Regions from separate parts of the Micromonospora sp. 4G55 genome, predicted to be linked through region 2. Evidence: riboswitches for the same ligand, from Rfam matches in the RefSeq annotation. Region 2 holds a riboswitch; the other holds the start of a gene.

Region 1 (3,902 bases), on a different contig from region 2:
AGGTGCGGACGGTGGCCGCGGTGCCGAGCGCCGTGCCGGCCCAGGCCGGCGATCGGGCGACCGCCGTCGCCGGCTGACCCCCCCCGCACGCGACGAGGGCCGCCCCCACCGGGGACGGCCCTCGTTCGGTACGCGCCGCGCGCTAGAGCATCGACATGTGCACGTGGTCGGTGTGGTTCGACGGTCCGCTGTACGACTTCCACCCGGTCGCCGGGAACCAGATCTGCCGGTTCCAGATCACGTAGTAGATGCCGAGCCGGTCGGCGTTGCGGATCAGGAACGCGGCCAGGTTGTTGCCGTACATCCGGGTGTCGTTGTTGTGCCAGGGCGCGAAGCCGCTCCGCTGCAACGACCAGTCGCAGGCCTTGCCCTTCGGGTGCTCCCACGGTCCACCGGGCCGGTAGCAGCCCGCGAACCGGTTGAAGCCGGCGCGCCGGACCTCCTTGTACGCGTGCAGGGTGCGCGGCGTGATGGTGCCGGAGGTGGTCGGGTCGTCCTCGGTACGCGACTCGGGACGCCAGCTGCCGTCCGCCATCCGGCCGGGGCCGATCCGGGCCACCGGCGAGGTCGCGTCGACCAGGCCGCCGGTGAAGCCCCGGCCACCGACCAGCTGGAGGGCCTTCTCCGCCTCCCGGCTCTCCCGGGCCATGTCGTTGGTGAGCTTCTGCTGCTCGCGCACCTCGGCGTCCAGCGCCAGCTTGGCCTGCTCCGCGCGGTTCTTGGCGGCGGTGACCTTGGCCAGCTTCTGCGCGTTGACCATGTTCAGCTCGTCCAGGGCGGCGGCTCGCCGGACGAACGAGTCGGGGGCGTCACTCTCCAGCAGCATCGCCACCGCGCCGATCCGGCCGGTCCGGTACGACTGCGCCGCGATCTGCGAGACCGTCGGCTGCAACGCCGCCAGCTCGTCCTGCGCGCGCCGCACCTCCAGCGCGAGCTGCTGCTGGCGCTTCTTGGACTTCTCCAGCTGCGTCTTGGCCTTCGAGTACTCGCGGTTGCGCAGCTCGATGACGTCGGTGAGCAGCTTGGGCTCGTCGTCCTCCTCGTGCCCGGAGGGGGTGGGGGTCGAGGGCGCGGCGATCGCGGCTGTCGGCCCGCCGAGGATGGCCAGAGCGGCGAACACGGCCACCACCGGAGTCAACCAGCGGCGCAGGGGTGCCGTCACAGTGTTCCCTTCCGTCGACCGCCGACCGGGTTAGCTGACGGGTTCGGGACGGAAGTGGCCCCTACCGCTCGCGCGGATTCACCCCATGTACCTGGTTCCCCGGTTCGCCTCGCGGCGATTGGGCGGCGGCACCGCAGGCGCCGCTGCGCGCCTTCGGCGGTGACCGGCAGCGAGGTTACCCGAGAGTCGTACCGGGGATCTACGTCCAGAACCCGACTAAAAGCGTTATTTCGTCGTAGCGATGCGTGACGAGTGACGCGTTCGTCAGGTTCCGCGTCGGCGTCGGTCACGCAGCGGAGTGTCACCATGCGGTGTCCGTGCTCCTTTCCGGGTCGGGCCACCGTGCGGGGGCCGGGGTGGACGGTCCGCCGGGACGCGACGCGCTCAGCGCCTCGAGCGCCGCGTCCCGGTCGGCGGAGGGGCGGGGCGTGGGTGCCGGTCCGGTGTCCCGGGCCGGGTCGTCGGCCGGGCCACGACCGGCGGTGGCGACCAGCGCGGCCAGAGCGGTGGTCAGCGGTACAGCGGCGACCAGGCCGAGCGTCGCCACCGCGCTGCGGACGATCTCCTGGGCCAGGAACTCGCTGGTGAGGATCTGGCTCACCGGCCGGCTGTCGGCGGTGAGCAGGAGCAGCAGCGGCAGCGAGGCGCCCGCGTAGGCGAGCACGATGGTGTTCACCGTGGAGGCGATGTGCGCCCGGCCGACCCGGGTGGCGGCCCGGTAGAGCTGCGTCCGGGACAGTCCGGGGTTGGCGTGCGCCAGCTCGGTGACGGTGGCGGCCTGGGTGACGGTGACGTCGTCGAGCACGCCGAGCGAGCCGATGATGATGCCGGCCAGCAGCAGCCCGTGCAGGTCGACGTCGCGCTGGTACATCGACAGCGTGGTGGCCTCCTCGCTGCCGAACCCGGTCAGGTGGGTGGCGGCGGTGGCCAGACTGCCGAGCACTCCGGTCAGCACCAGGCTGCCGAGCGTGCCGAGGACCGCCACCGAGGTCTGCGCGGTGATCCCGTGGGTCAGGTACAGCACCACGAACATGATCAGCGCGGAGCCGGTGATCGCGATCAGCAGCGGCGAGCCGCCCGCCGCGATGCCGGGTACGACGAAGGCCAGCAGGATGGCGAAGCTGGCGCCCAGCCCGGCCAGCGCGGCCAGCCCGCGCAGCCGGCCGAACGCCACGATCGCCGCCGCGAAGAGCGCCACCAGCCACACCAGGGGCTTGCCCCGCTGGTGTTCGGCGATCTGGTAACTGGTGGCGGTGGGGTTGGCCGGGTCGGCGAGCTGGACCAGCACCACCTCGTCGCCCACCGCCACGGTGGGCGCACCCGGGCCGGCGGGCACCGGGGTCTCCACCTGCTGGCCGCTGTCCGGGCCCTGCTCGACCTTGACCGTCACGGTCCCGCACGGGCCCTCGGCCGCGCCGGGCGCCTCCGGCGTCGGTGGGCAGGGTTCGGTCACCACCCGGGTCACCGTGCCGTGGTGGCGCGCCGGCTCGGCGCCGCCGTCGGCCGGCCGCGAGTCGCGCGGCCACAGCACCAGGGCGGCGATCACCGTGATGACGAACAGCGGGACCACCGTCGCGACGAGGATCCGCCGCACCCCCGGTGGGGCGGACGGAGCGGGACGGGTGTGGTCGGCGCCCATTGCGAGTCTCCCAACGATCCAGGGCGGGGTACGTGTCAGCCGGCCGGTCGGTTCACCGGCGGAACGTGCGTGGCGGAACGCGTACCCCGATGTGGGCCCTGGGTGCCGGCGTGCTCACCCAGGGCGACCGGGCGGCGTGGTCGCCCGGTGTGTCGACCCGCCCGGGCGGTCGCCCACGGCCGCCGAGCCCGGCGCGGTACGCGGGCCGGCGGCAGCTGCGGCGGATGGCGAGTCATGGCCGGAGAATGGTAGCCAGGTTCGGTGCGGGTCCGCCCGGTTCGTGCCATCGGCAGCGCGTCCACCGGGCATCGTGGGGGCATGGACCAGCACGCCGGACAGTCCGGGCCCCCGGGGTCGGACCGGCACCGGGGGCACGACAAGCACGCCGGCCACGACCCGGAGATGTTCCGCCGCCGGTTCTGGCTCTGCCTGGCGCTGACCCTGCCCGTGGTCGCCACCAGCCACATGGTGATGGAGTGGTTCGGCTACTCGCTGGAGTTCCCCGGCCGGTCCCTGGTCGGGCCGGTGCTCGGCTCGGTGGTCTTCTGGTGGGGTGGCTGGCCGTTCCTCGTCGGCGCGGTGCGCGAGGTGCGCGACCGGGCCCCGGGGATGATGCTGCTGATCGGGATGGCGATCACCGTCGCGTACGCCGCCTCGCTCGCCACCAGCCTCGGCGCCTTCGAGCTGGACTTCTGGTGGGAGCTGGCCGCCCTGGTCACCATCATGCTGCTGGGGCACTGGCAGGAGATGAAGGCCGTCGGGCAGGCGCGGGGTGCGCTCGCGGCGCTGGCCGCGCTGCTTCCCGACGAGGCCGAGCGGGTCGGGCCGCAGGGCGGCACCGAACGGGTGCCGGTGAGCGGGCTGCGGGTGGCCGACGTGGTGCTGGTCCGTCCCGGTGGCCGGGTGCCGGCCGACGGGCGGATCGTCGACGGGGCCGCCGAGCTGGACGAGTCGATGGTCACCGGTGAGTCCCGCCCGGTCTCCCGGGCGGTCGGGGACCGGGTGGTGGCCGGCACCGTCGCCGCCGACTCGGCGATCCGGGTCCGGGTGGAGGCCGTCGGCGACCAGACCACCCTCGCCGGCATCCAGCGCCTCGTGGCG
Region 2 (3,902 bases):
GATCCCGCCGAGCAGCGCCAGCCCGAGCACGTCGAGCCAGTTGAGGCCCTCGTCCAGGTCGGCCCGGGTGAACCGGGAGACCAGCCAGGTGGCGGCCATGATGCCGACCGGCTTGCCGACGAGGAGGCCGGCCACGATGCCCAGCGCCACCCGGTCGGTCAGGGCGGTGGCCAGACCGGCGACACCACCGATGGTGACGCCGGCGGAGAGGAACGCGAAAACCGGCACCGCCACCCCGGCGGAAATGGGCCGGAACCGGTGCTCGAAGTGCTCGGCCAGACCCGGTCCCGCATCCGGCCCACCGGCGGCTTCGCTGCGGATCACCGGAACGGTGAACGCCAACAGGACCCCCGCCACGGTGGCGTGCACCCCGGACTCGTGCATCAGCGTCCAGGTCGCCGCGGCCAGGGGCAGCAGCAGCCACCACGACCGGACCCGGCGCTGCACCAGCAAGCCGAACACCGCCAGCGGCACCAGGGCGCCCAACAGCGGCGCGACCGACAAGTCGCTGGTGTAGAAGACCGCGATGATGACGATCGCCAGCAGGTCGTCAACGACGGCCAGGGTGAGCAGGAAGGTGCGCAGCGCGGAGGGCAGGAACCGGCCGACCACCGCGAGCACCGCCAGCGCGAAGGCGATGTCGGTCGCGGTCGGGATGGCCCAGCCCTTGACCGCGCCCCCGCCCGCGCCGGCGGCGATGACGTAGTAGATGGCGGCCGGCAGGAGCACCCCACCGACGGCCGCCGCGACCGGCACCGCGGCGCGACGCGGATCCCGCAGGTCGCCGGCGACGAACTCACGCTTGAGTTCCAGGCCGGCGACGAAGAAGAAGATCGCCAGCAGGCCGTCGGCAGCCCAGGTGGCCAGGCTGAGGTCGAGGTGCAGCGACGCGGGACCGACCCGGAAGTCCCGAAGCGACTGGTAGCTGTCCGCCCAGGGCGAGTTCGACCAGACGAGCGCCAACAGGGCCCCGATGAGCAGAAGGCCTCCGCCCACGGTCTCCTTGCGGAGAATGGCGGAGATACGGCTGGTCTCGCCCCACGAGCGTCGGGCGAACAGGTTGGCACGGCGCCGGGTGGCGTCGGTCACGGAAACTCCTCGTCGGCAGGGGTCGCGTCATCCATCGCCGACCAGACTTCCCGGCACACCTGGGCCAACCCTATCCGGCACCGCGGCGGGCCCGTCGGGTTCCGCGCTCGGCCGTGCTCGGGACCGGGCACGTGGCGCTGCCGCTACCCGGCGCGGCGCGACCAACCGGCCGTCGCCACCGCCAGGTGAATCGGAGTGACACCGCGCCGGGTGCTCCGACGGTGCGCCACGGGAGACCACGACGCGCGGCACGGGCCGGCCGGGCGTCGATACGGTCCACCCCTGGTGCAGGGCGGTGACGCGTCAGAGGCTGAGCTTCTGACCGGGGAAGATCAGCCCCGGGTCGCGCCGACCACGCGCTTGTTGCGCTCGTACAGCGCCTGCCAGCCACCGGCCAGGTCCCGGGCGTCGGCGATCTGCGACAGGGTGTCACCCGGCCGCACCACGTACACGTCGCCGGTCCCGGCCGGCGCGCTGCGCCGCTGGCTGCGGGTGCTGTGCTGCTCCCGCGAGGACCGCTCGGTGGCGGTGGCCCTCGACGAGCGCCGCTCCGACTTCTGCGATTTCTGCGACTTCTCCGAGGTGGTGGAGTAGCTCCTGGTGGAGCCACCCTTCCGGCCGCAGGTCGGCCAGGCACCGATGCCCTGACCGTCGCGCACCTTCTCGGCGATCGCGATCTGCTCGCCCCGGCTGGCCAGGTCGGCGCGGGAGGCGTACTTCTTGCCGCCGTAGCCGGACCAGGTGCTCTGCGAGAACTGCAGGCCGCCGTAGTAGCCGTTGCCGGTGTTGATGTGCCAGTTGCCGCCGGACTCGCACTGGGCGATCGCGTCCCAGTTGACGCTGGCGGCGCTCGCCGGCGACGCCGGTGCCAGGACGGCGGCGACCCCGGTGACCGCACCGACGGCGAGCGTGCCGACGGCGATGCGGCGCGAGCTGACCCGTCGGTGACGGGCGGTGTATTCAGTTGCCATGTGGATTCCTCCACGCCGACGAGGTGAGCTGTCGGGTTCGGGCCGAGGAGCCCGGCCGCCCGTGGGCGGCTTCACCCCGAGGTGACGTGCACCGAGGAACGTGTGGGTCCCCCGCTCCATGCCCGCTGAAAAGGTCCCACCGGCCGGCGGCATGGATTAGGCGTTACCGGCCGTGGTGTCCGCGATCGCGAACACGAACGACGTTAGGAACTGTTTCGGGCGATTGCCCACTTCTTGTGAAGTTCTTCACCCGGCTGAGCGACGGCTTCGTCCTTCGAGTTGCGGGGTGGCCGGCGGTGCTCTACAAGGGCCGGTCGGGAACCTGTCACGACTGGGCCGAAAGTCTCGCCCCGAGCGGCGGATCAGGTGCCGTCACCTCCCCGTCTTCGCTGGTCAGGCGGGTTCGATCGGCGGCCCGCGCCGCCGGACGGTCAGCGTTGCCGCTGATTGGCGACTCATGTCTGGGCAGCCCGGCCGCCGACTCGGACGGTAGGGAGCAGAGCGCGGCCGCGGCGCCGACGCTTCGGACCCGCCGACCGTCGGATGCCGGTCGCCGGCGCCCTGGCCGTCACGGTCCGCCTCGGTTCGCGGCGGCCGGCCATCCGCGAGAGGAAGGACCTTCATGGACACCGTCAGCATCGACACCGACTACCTCGTCGCCACCCTGGACGAGGACGACGACCCGGAGAGCCTGGCCGGCGACGAGGTCGACTTCGACCTGGCCGCCGCGCTGGAAGAGGAGGAGTGAGATGGGCGTGCACCTGGCGCCCGCGCTGCGGGTGCTGCGCGAGGAGATAGACACCCGCTGGCCGCAGCGGGACCGCAAGTCCGACGGCTGGTTGGGCGATGCCAGTCACCAGGCGCGCCGCTCGGACCATAATCCGGACAATGACGACCAGTCGGTCAACGCGGTGGACGTGGACGTCGACGGGATCGACCCGCTGCTGGTCGTCCGGCAGGCCGTCAACCATCCGTCCACCCAGTACGTCATCTACGACCGGAAGATCTGGAGCCGTACCCGCAGCTTCCGACCGGCCCGGTACACCGGGCCGAACCCGCACGACAAGCACCTGCACGTCAGCGTCAGCCACCAGCGGAGCCTGGAGGACAGCCGCCACCCGTGGGGGATCGCCACCGCCACGACGGCGCGGCTCGGCGACCGGCTGCTGCGCGCCGGCTGCCGGGGCGGTGACGTCCGGGAGTTGCAGGCCGTCGCCAACCGCCTCGGGGCCCGGCTGACGGCCGACGGGGTGTTCGGGCCGGCCGTGGCCGCCTGGGTACGGTCGTTCCAGACCGCCCGAAAGCTCACCGCCGATGGGGTGGTCGGCCCGCGTACCGTGGCGGCCCTGCGCGCGGCCGTCACGCCGGCCCCCGTCGGTGCCCAGCGGCCGGCCGGCGACGCCGGTGTCCGGGGGCAGACCGGGCTCGCGGACGCTGCGGCGCGGCAGCACGGGCGGGGACGTGGCCTTCGTTCAGCGGTTCGTCGGCGCGAAGCGGTGCGGCCCGGCGAACGGCGCCTTCGACGCGAAGACCGAGGCCGGCGTGCGCTGGTACCAGGGCATGCGGGGGCTGACCGTGGACGGGGTGGTCGGCCCGGCCACCTGGGCGGCGATGGGCGTGCGGGTCGGTTCCTGAGCAGGCGCCCCCGCCCGGTGCTCCCCCACCGGGCCGGGGCCGTCGTCGCGTCAGAGGGTACGGGCCAGCCGGTCGGCGAGGACCCGGGCGAACCGGGCCGGGTCGGCCAGGTCGCCGCCCTCGGCGAGCAGCGCCATGCCGTACAGCAGCTCGGCGGTCTCGGTGAGGGCACCCGAGTCGCCGCCACGCTCGTGCGCCGCGCGCAGG

Evidence for each region. A riboswitch is a leader RNA that binds a small molecule or an ion and turns the genes downstream of it on or off. The one in region 2 is predicted to bind cyclic di-AMP.
Region 1: it holds a riboswitch for cyclic di-AMP, as region 2 does, so the genes downstream of both, JNW89_RS22585 (hypothetical protein) here and JNW89_RS37315 (transglycosylase family protein) in region 2, are expected to answer to the same signal.

The regions. Positions count from the first base shown of each region.
Region 1 covers NZ_JAEVHN010000315.1:554-4,455, reverse strand. The annotation lists gene JNW89_RS22590 (carbonic anhydrase) at 1-77, shown strand, start outside; gene JNW89_RS22585 (hypothetical protein) at 143-1,162, opposite strand; cyclic di-AMP (ydaO/yuaA leader) riboswitch at 1,167-1,297, opposite strand; gene JNW89_RS22580 (YibE/F family protein) at 1,464-2,801, opposite strand; partial or broken gene JNW89_RS22575 (HAD-IC family P-type ATPase) at 3,120-3,902, shown strand, end outside.
Region 2 covers NZ_JAEVHN010000098.1:3,773-7,674, forward strand. The annotation lists gene nhaA (Na+/H+ antiporter NhaA) at 1-1,089, opposite strand, end outside; gene JNW89_RS37315 (transglycosylase family protein) at 1,422-2,060, opposite strand; cyclic di-AMP (ydaO/yuaA leader) riboswitch at 2,059-2,233, opposite strand; gene JNW89_RS36685 (hypothetical protein) at 2,683-2,808, shown strand; partial or broken gene JNW89_RS38690 (peptidoglycan-binding protein) at 2,810-3,349, shown strand; gene JNW89_RS38060 (peptidoglycan-binding protein) at 3,522-3,695, shown strand; partial or broken gene htpG (molecular chaperone HtpG) at 3,746-3,902, opposite strand, start outside.